DNA from 3 places in the Rheinheimera sp. ATLC3 genome. Region 1 is predicted to be linked to each of the others. Evidence: riboswitches for the same ligand, from Rfam matches in the RefSeq annotation. Region 1 holds a riboswitch; each other region holds the start of a gene.
What was found. A riboswitch is a leader RNA that binds a small molecule or an ion and turns the genes downstream of it on or off. The one in region 1 is predicted to bind cyclic di-GMP.
Positions count from the first base shown of each region.

Region 2: another riboswitch for cyclic di-GMP. It lies ahead of AC5SV9_RS12405 (OmpA family protein); the one in region 1 lies ahead of AC5SV9_RS09600 (hypothetical protein).
Region 3: another riboswitch for cyclic di-GMP. It lies ahead of AC5SV9_RS18430 (DUF3718 domain-containing protein); the one in region 1 lies ahead of AC5SV9_RS09600 (hypothetical protein).

Region 1 covers NZ_CM182103.1:2,074,211-2,078,776, forward strand. The annotation lists gene AC5SV9_RS09595 (hypothetical protein) at 1-1,053, opposite strand, end outside; gene AC5SV9_RS09600 (hypothetical protein) at 1,134-2,486, opposite strand; cyclic di-GMP riboswitch class I at 2,715-2,808, opposite strand; gene AC5SV9_RS09605 (ABC transporter permease) at 2,932-3,693, opposite strand; gene AC5SV9_RS09610 (ABC transporter ATP-binding protein) at 3,690-4,566, opposite strand, start outside.
Region 2 covers NZ_CM182103.1:2,663,996-2,668,561, forward strand. The annotation lists gene flhB (flagellar biosynthesis protein FlhB) at 1-468, shown strand, start outside; gene flhA (flagellar biosynthesis protein FlhA) at 472-2,544, shown strand; cyclic di-GMP riboswitch class I at 2,846-2,935, shown strand; gene AC5SV9_RS12405 (OmpA family protein) at 3,082-3,927, shown strand; gene AC5SV9_RS12410 (sigma-54-dependent transcriptional regulator) at 3,945-4,566, shown strand, end outside.
Region 3 covers NZ_CM182103.1:3,951,104-3,955,669, reverse strand. The annotation lists gene glpK (glycerol kinase GlpK) at 1-179, shown strand, start outside; gene AC5SV9_RS18435 (pyroglutamyl-peptidase I family protein) at 244-885, shown strand; cyclic di-GMP riboswitch class I at 971-1,068, shown strand; gene AC5SV9_RS18430 (DUF3718 domain-containing protein) at 1,198-1,569, shown strand; gene AC5SV9_RS18425 (cation:proton antiporter domain-containing protein) at 1,628-3,181, opposite strand; gene AC5SV9_RS18420 (MgtC/SapB family protein) at 3,242-3,793, opposite strand; gene AC5SV9_RS18415 (DUF1289 domain-containing protein) at 3,806-4,033, opposite strand; gene AC5SV9_RS18410 (amidohydrolase family protein) at 4,202-4,566, shown strand, end outside.

The DNA.
Region 1 (4,566 bases):
ACGTTGCATATATTGCTTGCGGAACCTTGTTCTGGTTAGTTCATTGCCAATTACAGAAACAAGCAATACGTTCAATGATTCCAAAACTATGTTGTCGTCGGGGTCACTCTTCGATAATTCAGAAAGCATTGTAATGTAACTTGGTTCAAAATCTGCCAAAACAGCATCAAACTCACTCTGTAAGTTTACCTTTTTCTTTAATGTCTCAATTTCAGCTTTCTGAGCGTTCGCTGCAGCAAGTTTTAGTAGCATTTCCATGCCTGACAACATACTGAGTTCAGTCTTTGCATTTGCTTTTAAATTAACAAAGCTACTCTGAGCAGCTTTATAATGTGCAGCATCAGGTAACGCACCATTGTTAAAAAAAGCGTTGGCAACAATCTGCAACTCTTTGTAGACATGCTGCATCATCAAAACAAATTGATACTGTGCAGACAACCAAGCGTCATAGTCTGCATATTCATTAGCTTCGAATGTATAAAGCAATTCCAACGCAATTAATTGCGGATTCACGATTCTGTTATAACGCTCGCTAACAATTTCCGCAGGCAAAACTTGACCATCGGCTGGAAAAACATCGGTATCGCTGGTAACCATATCAATTAATGACAACAATGAATTGTCACAGGCAGCGACAGCTTGCTCCATATTTGCAATAAAAGCATCGTCGCTTTTTAGTAACTGTGTCAAACGGGGCACGGTTTTAGCTGAGTTTTTCTGAACTTTTTCCTTAATTTTCATCAATTCAGCGTGAATATTTTCTTGGTTCTCTATCAATCCCTGCTTCAGGCTTTCCTGGCTGCCGTCATAGAATTTTTTTAACAAAATTCCAGCTTCGTCAAATGCGGACATACAACGATCACGTGATGCGGAAGCATAAGTTAGTATATGTACCGAGTGATTTATCTTCAGCCTGGGTTTCTTGGGTTCTGACGCAACGGCCTGCTGTAGTCTTGTATTCGGTTGCGCTGGCGCAGCAACTTTACCTGAGCTACATGCAGACAATGAAAAGAGCACGATAGAAAACGCCAACAAGTATGAATACTTCAACACCACTTCTCCCCTTTACGCTTCAATAGCTCATCAGATAAAAACCGAAACCAATGATTTAAAATATCTTTTGTAAAGACTGGTTAGAGTTTTTTACCAAATTTCTCGGCAAATTCCCGCACTTTGTACATGTGAGCATTTTCAGCCAGATCTGTCAGTACCGATTTGTATTTACTGTTGCCCGAGCTCCCCAGTACCCGGCAACTCCAGGCATGGAAATCTGCAAATTTGCCATAACGGTGGCGCGGTATCTTGGCTTCCTGTTGTAAAATGCGGCTTAATTCGTCTAACAACGTTTCGTTCGTAAGATGCTGTTTATAAATTTGTTTTACCGCATAGAGTCGAAGGTCAGCATCGCTGCTACGCAACATATTCAATAGTTGGTTAGTTTGCCAATCAAGCTCCGGGGACATAGTTGATATATCATGGATCACTCTAGCTTGCTCTATCCGGGTAGCCATAGCGCTAAGATAGTCTTCAACATAATTTTGTAATTTTGGCGGGGTATTGCCTTGCAGCACCGTATCAAGCGTTGAACGGTAACGCTCCAAGCCTGAGTATGCCAATGCTTTTATCGCCCAAATCATTTCACCCATATCAGTGGTATTTTGATAGTTAGCTAACACTCTTTCATTAATCACATCATATACTGCCGTGCTATTGACCCATTCAGCTATCAGCTGTTTGTATACCGCGATACGCGCAGCAGTGTCGCCCTGCGCTAGCGAACTCAGGTACCCTTGTATCAACTCTTCAGGTAAATATTGTTCTGTCGTTAATCCAACAGGTTTTACTGTGGTTAGCGCTACCTTAGGGGTGTATTGCCGCTTTTTCTCAATCTGCTGAGGTGTCATACCACTGGTCATGGCGGCAAAAGCATTTTTATCATACTGATTTATACTTTTTAAGCGCAGTAACAAGCTATTCGCAATCGCATCGGCCGTCTTATATTCCAACTCCACATTATGGGTAGTCAGGCCATTAAATATATCTTTTAACGCCAATCCTGTGGTTATTTTGTGGCGGATCACAACATCCCCCAGGTAACTGGCTTCGTGTAATGAAATTATTGGCGCAACCAATTTTGGTGCAGGGAAAGGTGTTTCGTCGCCAACAAAACGGCGCGAGTAGTCAACAAATATATCCAAATCAACTACATTCATATCTCTGTCAGATGCCAAAAGATTATTTTCTTTTAATAAACTTACAAACCTCGTTTGTACAATTCTTTCCAGTTGTTGTTGAGTAATATAGTTTCCGGTGAATTTTTCTACAGATTGCGTTACGTCGGCTTCAAAATGTCTAACTGAGTATTTTATATCAATATCACTATGCGGATAGGTCGGCATTTTTTCCGGCGCTTTGCTTTGCGCGCATGAGGCTAGCAACAACAGACTTAAACAAGCCGACAAAATCGGTTTTAAATAACGAACCATATCTCTCTCCCTTTCGCAGAACGTAATGCTTTAATCTCATATCTGGCTGATATAAATAAGAAGCTCCGGAATCCCAAGCTTGGTATTTTTACAATTTTAGTGTCGTATTAACGTGCCATCTATGCCGGTTACGCCATGCGATAGATGGAAAGAAAGGCTTATAAGTAGACATAACCAGATAACGGTGAGATTACCGCCATGCGAGACATTAAAGAAATGCGGCTAAGCTAATGCAACCACTGCCATCATTCACTTTGAGTAAAAGTTTTTAGACCAGCGGCTTTGCGTCCTGCCCTTTCGGAACAGTTTGCCCCTCTTAAAAACCAGCAATCACAATTAAAATAAATGCTGACTTAACAATTGAAAAGTTATACAAAATTTAACATTTTAACAAGCTTTTTATTCGTGAGCGTTTCTATCGAGCTATGTTAATCTCCAATGTCTTTTATGTTTTAACTTTATAGCCGGTATGGAAAATCCAGCAGATCACACCGATACACAGTGCCATAAACAATAAAATCATCGCCAGGCTCAGGCCTACGTTAACATCGGCCACGCCATAAAAGCTCCAGCGAAAACCGCTAATTAAATACACCACCGGGTTAAACAGCGTGATTTGCTGCCATAGTGGCGGCAGCATGCTGATCGAGTAAAAACTGCCGCCTAAAAATGTCAGCGGTGTAATCACCATCAGCGGTACTATCTGCAGTTGCTCAAAGCTGTTTGCCAGCACACCGATAATAAAGCCGAATAAACTAAAACTAATGGCAGTTAACACCAAAAATGCCAGCATCCATATCGGATGTTCAATACTGAAGTCGACGAAAAATCTTGCTGTCAGCAGAATAATTAATCCAAGCAAAATAGCTTTGCTGGCAGCTGCCCCGACATAACCAAGGATAATTTCGATGGCTGAAACCGGCGCCGACAAAATCTCATAGATAGTGCCAGAGAATTTTGGCATATAAATGCCAAAAGAAGCATTAGAGGTGCTTTCCGTCAGTACGGTCAACATGATAAGGCCGGGTACAATAAAGGCACCATAGCTGATACCGTCAATAGCGACCATTCTCGAACCAATCGCTGAGCCAAACACGATAAAGTACAACGATGTAGACAATACCGGCGAGGCAATGCTCTGCATCAGAGTACGCCAGGTACGCGCCAGCTCGAACAGGTAAATAGCTTTGATAGCGTAAAAGTTCATGCTGCATCTCCGATCAGGCCAATAAAGATATCTTCCAGTGAGCTTTCCCGGGTATTCAAATCGCTGAACTCTACACCTAAGCTATTGAGCTGACGCAATAAGGTAGTAATGGTGGCCTGCTCTTGCTGTGCGTCATAGGTGTAGATGAGTTGCCTGTTGTCGGCAGACAGTTGCAACTGGTACGCTGCCAGCGCAGGCGGAATTTCAGGTAGCGGTTCAACCAACTGTAGGAGCAGTTGTTTTTTACCCAGCTTTTGCATCAGGCTGCTTTTGTCATCGACCAGCACCAGCTTACCGGCCCGGATGACGCCGATGCGATCAGCCATGTCTTCTGCTTCTTCAATGTAATGCGTGGTCAGAATAATAGTCACGCCACTGTCACGCAGCCGGCGGATCATTTGCCACATATCCCGGCGCAATTCAACATCGACACCCGCAGTGGGTTCGTCCAGAAACAGGATCTGCGGCTGATGCGCCAACGCCTTGGCAATTAACACCCGCCGTTTCATGCCACCAGACAACGCCATAATTTTGCTGTCTTTTTTATCCCACAGCGACAAGTCCTTTAGCAGTTGCTGTAAATAGGCGGGGTCGGCCGGTTTACCAAATAAGCCCCGGCTGAAACTAACTGTATCCCAGACGGTTTCAAAAATACTGACCGACAACTCCTGCGGTACCAGCCCGATCCGCTGTCGGGCCTGCCGGTATTGTTTAACAATATCCAGACCATCAACCAACACAGTGCCAGTGCCCGGATTGACAATACCGCAGATGATGCTGATTAACGTGGTTTTACCGGCACCGTTTGGCCCTAAAAGCGCAAAAATTTCGCCGCGCCGGATCTCTAACTGCACATTCTGCAGCGCCTGAAAA
Region 2 (4,566 bases), 590 kb from region 1:
AAAGAAGAACGTAAGTCCGCTGATGGCAGCCCTGAGATAAAAAGCCGTATCCGCCAAATCCAGTTTCAGATGGCAAACCGCCGCATTGAAGAGCGGGTACCAAAAGCTGACGTGATCGTGATGAACCCGACGCATTATGCGGTGGCAATCCGGTACAGCGAAAAAGATGCCCGGGCCCCATACGTGGTGGCCAAAGGTATTGATGAAATAGCGTTGCGTATTAAAGGCGTGGCGCAGCGTCATCAGATAGAAGTGCTGGAAGTGCCCGTGCTGGCCCGGGCCATTTATTACTCGACCCGTGTCGATCAGGAAGTACCAAAAGGCTTATACACCGCCATTGCCTATGTGCTGACCTATGTTATGCAGCTAAAAGCCTACAAGCATGGCCGCGGTCAGCAGCCGGCGCCCTTACCGGCGCTTGAGATCCCGAAATCTTTGTTAGATAAAGCTAAAGTCCGAGGTAGTTAAACAGTGAACTGGCGCATACTGACCCAACCTTACACCGCTATTCCGGTATTGCTGCTGGCCATTCTGGCCATGGTAGTGCTACCGCTGCCAGCCTGGATGCTGGATGCGCTGTTTACTTTTAATATCGTGCTGTCGGTCATCGTGCTGCTGGTCGCGGTATCCAGTAAAAAACCGCTCGATTTCTCGGTATTCCCCACCGTGCTGCTGGTCGCGACACTGATGCGGCTGACACTGAATATTGCCTCAACCCGGGTGGTGTTACTGCACGGCCATGAAGGCTCTGACGTTGCCGGCCGTGTCATTCAGGCGTTCGGTGAGGTGGTTATCGGCGGCAATTACGTCGTGGGTATGGTGGTGTTTGTTATTCTGATGGTGATAAACTTTGTAGTGATTACCAAAGGTGGCGAGCGGATTTCAGAAGTTGCTGCCCGTTTTACCCTGGATGCGTTGCCCGGCAAACAAATGGCAATAGATGCCGACTTAAACGCCGGTTTGATTGGGCCGGAGCAGGCAAAAGATCGCCGGTCAGAAGTAGCAAGAGAGGCCGATTTTTACGGCTCAATGGACGGTGCGTCCAAGTTTGTCCGTGGCGATGCTATTGCCGGTCTGATCATTCTGGTGATCAACCTGCTGGGTGGTATCAGCATCGGCGTGTTCCAGCATGGCCTGAGTATGGGGGAAGCCTTTCAACGCTTCGCTCTGCTGACGATAGGTGATGGCTTAGTCGCGCAAATCCCGTCATTACTGCTGGCGGTTGCGGCGGCCATTATTGTTACCCGGATGAACGATGAAGGCGAAATGTCTGATGAGGTCGGTAGACAGCTGTTGGCCTCACCACGGGTGTTGCTGACTACCGGCGGCATTATGCTGATTCTCGGTGCCGTGCCCGGCATGCCGGCCATGGCTTTTATCGGTTTTGGTCTGCCACTGATTTATGTCGCCTGGCGCTTACAGCAAAGCGTGGATAAAGGCGAACTTATTCAGGCGGAACGACTGACTGAAACCATCGCGCAAGCGCCAAAAACACTGGGCTGGGATGATATTCCCCATGTGGATCGGCTGTCGATTGAATTGGGGTTCCGGCTGGTTTACCTGGCAGACAAAGAAAAAGGCGAAGAACTGGTGCAAACGCTGCGCGGTATTCGTAAAACGCTATCAGAGCAAAGCGGCTTTTTACTGCCAGAGGTAAGGGTGCGCGATAATCTGCAGCTAAACCCGCAGGAATACCGTATCAAACTCGCCGGCGTGCCGGTAGCGTCGGGGCGGCTGAACCCGCAGCAATTACTGGCGCTGAATACCGGTGAAATCTACGGCCAGCTGGACGGTGAAATTACCCGAGACCCGGCCTATGGTCTGGAGGCGGTGTGGATAGATACCAACAGCCGCGCTAAAGCGCTGAACCTGGGCTATTCGGTTGTTGATCTCGCCACAGTGATTGCGACCCATGCCGGTAAGCTGATTAAAGAGCATTTGTCTGAGCTGTTTGTCTATGAAGATGTAAAACAGCTGAATAAACGGCTGGCGAATGTGGCGCCGGTGCTGGCCGAAGCGCTGGATAAAGCGCTGAGTGCCACGGTGCAGCTGAAAGTGTATCGCTTGCTACTGCGTGAGCAGGTTAGCCTTGGCGACATTTTAACCATTGGCAGCACCCTGCTCGATAGCAGCGAAGTGACGAAAGACCCGTTGCTGTTAACCTCAGACGTACGCTGTGCGTTGCAGCGGGCGTTGGTGCGGCAAATCAGTGGCGACAAAGATGAACTGGCCGCCTTTACGCTGGATGAAAAGCTGGAGCAAACGCTGCAAAGCGCGCTGAATCAGGCGATGCAGGCTGGCAAAGTCACACTGGACAGCTTCCCGGTGGCCCCCAACCTGCTGAGCCAATTCCAGCGCAATATGCCGCTGATTTGCAGTCAGATGCAGCAGCAGGGCCATACCCCGGCGCTGGTGGTGATCCCACAGCTGAGGCCATTACTGGCGCGCTATGCCCGTACTTTTACCCAGAACTCGCTGGCGGTGTTGTCGTATAACGAAATTCCGGAGAATCTGCGGGTAAATGTTATCGGCGCGCTGGGCTAGCACGCAGGCTGTCATCATAGCGCCATAATATGCAGAGACAATACAAGCTGGCTTGCTGTGTTCGTTTAAATAGTTTTGCAGTTTTTCTCACTGTTTAGTCAGTTTATAAGCACAACAGGTCAGAGCAGTGTTGGAATTATGTTAGTGGTTGGCGAAAAAATATGCAGTTGCAAATATGTGATTTTAAACGTCATATTAGATATTGTTAAAAAACACTCTTGCTAAGCCAACGTAATTTCGATATCGTTTGTGTTATTCAGTTTCAGTTCATAAATCTGGTCGGATTTGTGAGCTTGTTAAGACAATTAAAAGGCAAACTGCACCGAAAGGGCAGGACGCAAAGCTTCCGGTCTACGGCGTGTTAAAACGCTACGACAGCGGGGCCGCATTAGCTTAGCGCCATTCACTGGTGTTAGCCGTTTCACTATGGCTAAAGCATCAGTGTCCTGTGCTGTTCTATGCCGTTTGCTTTTTATTTTGCTGCGCCAGGCTGATTTGCCCGGCGTGAGGGTAATGACAAAATAAAAGGTGTATAAGGTGTCTGTATTGTCTTTCAGTTTGTGGTTAAGCGCCAGCCTGCCAGGGGCACTGGCGACGGCAGCACTGCTGACGCAACCGGCAGAGCAGGCCAAATGGCAGCTTAACAGCGATCCTTTTTATTGCCAGTTACAACAACAGGTCAGGGGTTTAGGGCAGGTCAGTTTCGCGCTGGAGCCTGGTCAGCCACTGCGGCTTAATCTGGCGCTGGCTCAGCCTCATTCAGAATTGCAGCAGGTCAGCGTGATGGCCCGTCCTGCCGACTGGCAAACCACACAAGCCGTTGCGGCAGAGCAGTACGTTGCCGAGTTATATCAGGACAGCGAAGTCAGTTTTCTGCAAGCGGCTTTGCCGCTGCTGCATCAGCTGCAGCAAGGCGCCTGGTTACAGTTTGATTTGGGTGATGCACAGCAGCAGTTAGTGCTGACCAGTGTGCGTGCCGCTGATGCAGTGGACAAGTTTCAGGGCTGTGTTGCGCAAATGTCACCATTGTCCTGGCAGCAGGCCCGCGACACCGAAATCTATTTTGCCTCCGGTAAACGTCAGGTTGACCGCCAGCAATTACCCAGCTTACAGAAGCTGGCGCGCTATCTACAGCTGGATAACAGCATCAAAAAAATCCTGATCGATGGCCACACTGATGATGTCGGTACCCCTTTAGCGAACCGTGTGTTGTCGCAGGAGCGTGCCGATGAAGTGGCGTCCAGACTGATCGAGCTGGGGGTAAAAGCCAGCATGCTGGAGATCAGAGCCCACGGTAACCGCTATCCGCTGTTGCCGGCGCAGGGCAAAGCCGAACAATCTAACCGCCGGGTGTCTATCCGGTTAATCCGAACCACTTCCTGAGCAGGATCTGACGCCCGATGAAATCACCTTATGTGTTATGGATAGAGCAGCAAGCGCCCTGTAATGAGGTGCATCAGTGCATCTGCGCTGAAGGATACCAGTTGCTACATGCCGCTGATGTGACGCAGGTTGTCAGCCTGTGTCAGGATTACAAACCGGCACTGGTTTTTATCGACAGTGCTATGGCGCAAATGGCGTTACCGGATCTGGTTGCTCTGGTACACCGTAAGCTGCCGGGGGCGCAAATTATCAGCATGGTTGACTCAAACCAAAGTGCGCTGGCGTCTGAAACCTTACAAAGCGGCGCTATTGATTATTTACTTAAACCTTTTTTTGCGTCTCAGGTAAAAACCTCAGTGCGTAACGCCACTGCCATGAGCGCGGGGTTAAAAGATCTGGTGGCAGTGTCGCACGCCAGCCGGCAGATTTTGCAGTTGGCCAACCGCGCCGCGCAAACTGAAGCCAGCGTGCTGATCCTGGGGGAATCCGGTACCGGTAAAGAGCGGCTGGCGCGTTTTATTCATCAGGCATCAGACCGTGCAGACCAGCCTTTTGTCGCGGTAAATTGCGCTGCTATTCCGGAGCATATGCTGGAGGCTATGCTGTTTGGTCACAACAAAGGCGCTTTTACCGGCGCAG
Region 3 (4,566 bases), 1.9 Mb from region 1:
GTGCAGCCTTTTTAGCGGCGTTACAATTGGGGCACTTCAGCTGTTTGAATGAGATTGAGCAGATATGGCAAGCGGGCTGGCAATTTCAGCCTCAGCTATCAGCCAGTACAGCTGACAGTCTGTACCGGCGCTGGCAGCGCGCTGTAGTGGCGCTTACGGCGCTTGATCTGTCAGTCTGAAGCACGCTGTAGTAAGCTAAGGCGCAGTGAGCATTTCAAGGATAAAGTAAAGGAGTACTGCAGCATGCGCAGCATACTGATTGCCGTGATTGACCATCCAGGCCCCCAGACAGATACTGAGCTGTACCAACAGTTACTAAGCCTGGCTGACTGGCAAGTCGCAACAGATTGCCGGATCCAGGTTGAACAACTGCCCTGCGTGTTCAAACAAAGCCTGACAGCACTTGAACAGCTTATCACTAACTATAAACCGGCATATTTACTGCTGATTAATCAGTGCCGTTCAAAGGTTGATATCCAAGTTGAGAAAGTAGCACTGAATATTAATGACGCCAGCGAACCAGATAATAAGCAGCAGCAACCCAAAGACAGTCTGACTGCTCAGCACGGGCCGGCGGCCTATTTCAGTAACCTGCCGCTCAATGCTATTGTCGATGCACTGCAAAGCCACGCTTTACCTGCCCGGTTGTCATACAGCGCCGGTACCTTTGTCGCCAACCACCTGTTTTACGGTTTAATGCATTATATCAAGCACCAGAATACCAGCCTGCATGGCGGCCTGATACAGGTACCTTTGACACCGGTGCAAGCCAGCAAAATTCCCGGCACCGCCAGTCTGAGTACCAGCCTGGTGCTGGAGGCCATAAAACTGGCAATCAGTGTCAGCCTGGCCCACAGTGACAGCATGCTGCGCTCTACCGGCTAACAGGTATAACCAGTTAAATTTAAAAATAATTTCAATTCAGTCAAAATTAAGCTTGCATAAAAAATAGCCGTTAATTAGAATGCGCACGCTCGAAAGGCAAGTCATCCGAAAGGGTGTACACGCAAAGCTTCAGGTCTAAGGTTACCGCTGTTAAAAGGTATCTACGATAGCTGGGCTGCCGTCGCAAATGCGATGTGTATTCTGCTCTGTCAGGGTTACTCGACATGCTGCATGTCCTTTCGTGGTAAGCACTTCAGAAGACTGAAACTGCTTAATTGATGATTGTGAACTAACTCATTTTGGAGCAAGACTATGAAAGCCAAATTAATCACTTTAGCTACTGTTATCGCAGCCACTTCATTTATCAGCACTCCAGTTGCAGCTGACGATCAGCTGGCACAATCAATCTGTTCTTATGTTGCTGCTGACAGCAAAAACAACCTGCGTAAAACACTGTCTGATAACCGCTTACGCTTACGTAATGTATACGACGGCGTAGTTTGTGACGGTTTACCACTGATCCGCCACGCAATTAAATACAACGCTGCTGACACTGCAGGTTTTATCATCAGCCAGTTACCAGGTAGCCAGATTGCTGCTTCAGGCGATATCGAGTGGGCAACCAGCAATGGTTTCGGCTCATCACCAATTATCGCTGCTATCAAAGAGCGTAGCGCAAGCTAATTGGCAGATTAAATTCATAAAAATAAGGCGCCTGAAGGCGCCTTATTTTTTTGTCAGGTTATTTCCCCACTACGCCAAAACAATGCTGTTTAACGTGCTCAGCGATACCAACCCCGGCTTCTGACATTGTCAGGTATGTCTGGTCAGCACCGGCAGCAATGATGTCACGCGCTTCATCGTCGTGCATGCTGTGCGAGACAATAAAGCCTTTAAAACCAGCATTTCGCAGTTTTTTGGCTGCAATCATCTTGGCTTCGACATCATTCATACTGAGAATAACGGCTTCAACATCACCAAAGTGCAGATCCTGCCAGAACACCTGATCTTCAGCATCAGCGTAGAAAATATTCATACCTTTGCGCTGATGCTCCCGCACTTTTGCCGGATCTGAATCCATCGCAATGATTTTACGGTTGTTTTTCAGGTAATTATAAGCCGCACTGCCGGTACGCCCCATGCCCATAATTAGCACCTGCGCATCGCCAAGCGATACCGGCTGTTCATCCGGATGGTGGATATTACGCTCAAATTTCAGCAGCCAGTTACACAGTCTGTCGTACAGAGGGTGTGCCATCCGGTTCAACGGTGCAGAAATCACAAAAGAGATTGCCACTGTCAGTGCCAGCGGAATGAGCCACTCTGGTAGCACAACGCTGGCGACAATCAGGCCAAACTCACTGTAGTTTGTCAGGCTGATACTGGTTAAAAACGCGCTGCGGGCACGCAATTTAAACAGGATAAGCAGCAGAAAAAACAGCAGCGCTTTTAACGGTAACAACAGAGACATAACACCGGCAAATAACCAGGCATTGGCATCCGGTAAGCCATCTATACCAATCTGCAGGAAAAACCCGACCAGAAAAAACTCTTTAATACTCCAAAGTGACTTAGACAACTCACCCGCCCGCGGATGCTTAGCCAGCATGGCACCAAATACCAGCGCCCCAAGCTCAGAGCTCAAACCCACCAGCTCAAAGCCCTGACCACCAATCACCAGCGCCAACATCAATCCAAACAGGATCAGCAAGTCTTCGTGGCCACTGGCATCAAGCAGTTTATAAAGTAATGGCCGCAGCAGTGGCAGCGCAAATACCAGCAAGGCCCATGGTGACGGCGTAGTACCATTGGCAAGGCTCATCACCAGCAGCGCCAGCAAATCCTGCATGATAAGAATACCGATAGCGACACGGCCATGAAACGCCCGTATTTCGCGTTTACCCTCAAGCACTTTTGCTGCCAGCACTGTGCTGGAAAATGCCAGGGCGACTGCCAGCATCAGCGCCTGATACCAACTGACATCAAAAATAAACAGCACTGCCGGTAATGTCAGTACGATGGATAACACAAAATGCAAGGTACTGCCGCCCAGGACTTCAGGTTTGCCTAAGCTGCGTACATTAAGCTTTAAGCCTACGGTAAACAGCAGGAGTAAGACGCCAAGATGGGCAACGTGATGAATAATAGACGGGCCTTCGGGTGGCAGGTTAAGGTCGGATGCCGTTGCTGAAATGACAAAACCTGCCAGCAGGTAGCCAACTAATGGCGGCAAACCGACGGCACGCACCACCAACCCCAGAGAAAATGCGAACCCTATCCAGACAGCCTCAAGCATTCAATAGCCTCTTATTTATTATATTATTCAGCATACTAGCGTAACTTAATGGCACAGATATTAATGTGGATCATCAATATCTGTTCTCGCTGTCGGCATGTCATCCTTACGCCGGCTAAACAAACTGCCATTTGAACGATGCAGCCATTCATTATAGGTGCGGTGTACACCGCGGCGCAGCACTGAAGACGAGTTCTCCAGGATATCGATACCAACCAGCACAGCTACCACCAACAGCGATAATTTAATTGCCACCAGATCCTGACCTATACCGATACAAACGCCAACAGCAGCCAATACCCAGATAGTGGCAGCGGATGTCACCCCTAGCACCATACCATCGCGGGCCAGCATAACGCCGGCGCCAAGAAAGCCTACACCGGTAATTACCTGGCCAATAATGCGCGAAGGGTCTGTCATGTTGCTGTTAACAGACATAGATGCAGCGATAAATACGTAGGTACCCATAACAATCAGAATAGAGGTGCGGATACCGGCAGGCTTACCCCGCAGTTGGCGCTCCAGCCCGATGATAAAGCCACAAACCAGCGCCGTTCCCAACTCATGCCAGGAGAAAGGTTTTACATCCAGTATCATTTGCCAATCCAGCATAGGCTTTCCTTATCAGCGCACAGGCTTTTGTGATTTAGCTGCCTGCCATTCAGCCTGCGTTATCGGATACGTTTCGCCCTCAACGGGGCCTTGCAACGCAGCAACCTGCTTTCTTTTAGCAACCTTATGTAATATAGCGGCATTTTCTTCATCTGTGCGTTTGTTCCAGTCAACTATTTCTGTAATGTGACGCAAACAACCCACACAATATTTATCATTATTCAACCGGCAAGATGCCACACAAGGTGATTCTATCACTTGCTCCCCTCCAGAATTTATCGGCTTTTGCCAGAGTTCTGACGCAAGCTCACAGCCAACGGCTTAACACAGGCCCGAGTTTATGTCACTCTGAGGCGGTAGCAAACTAACAATCATAACAAAACAGCATAAAAATACGGGAACCTTCAAATGAAATCACTTTCCTCCACGCTATGGACGCCATCAGTGCTGGCGCTGGCTATCAGCAGTTTCTTTTTGCAGGCAGAAACAGCAACAGATAAAGAACAGACCTGGGATGTAAACGCCCCTCAGGGACAGTTTGAGACAGTTGATATTAAGGTGTCTAAAGGCAGCTGGATGAATATCGCATTGAGTCCAGATGGCAAAACACTGGCGTTTGATTTACTGGGCGACATTTACACCATGCCCGTTACGGGCGGAACAGCAACACTACTGACAAAAGATATCGGCTGGCAGATGCAACCGGCATTTAGCCCGGATGGCCAGTACATCGCCTACACCAGCGATGAAGGCGGCGGTGATAATATCTGGAT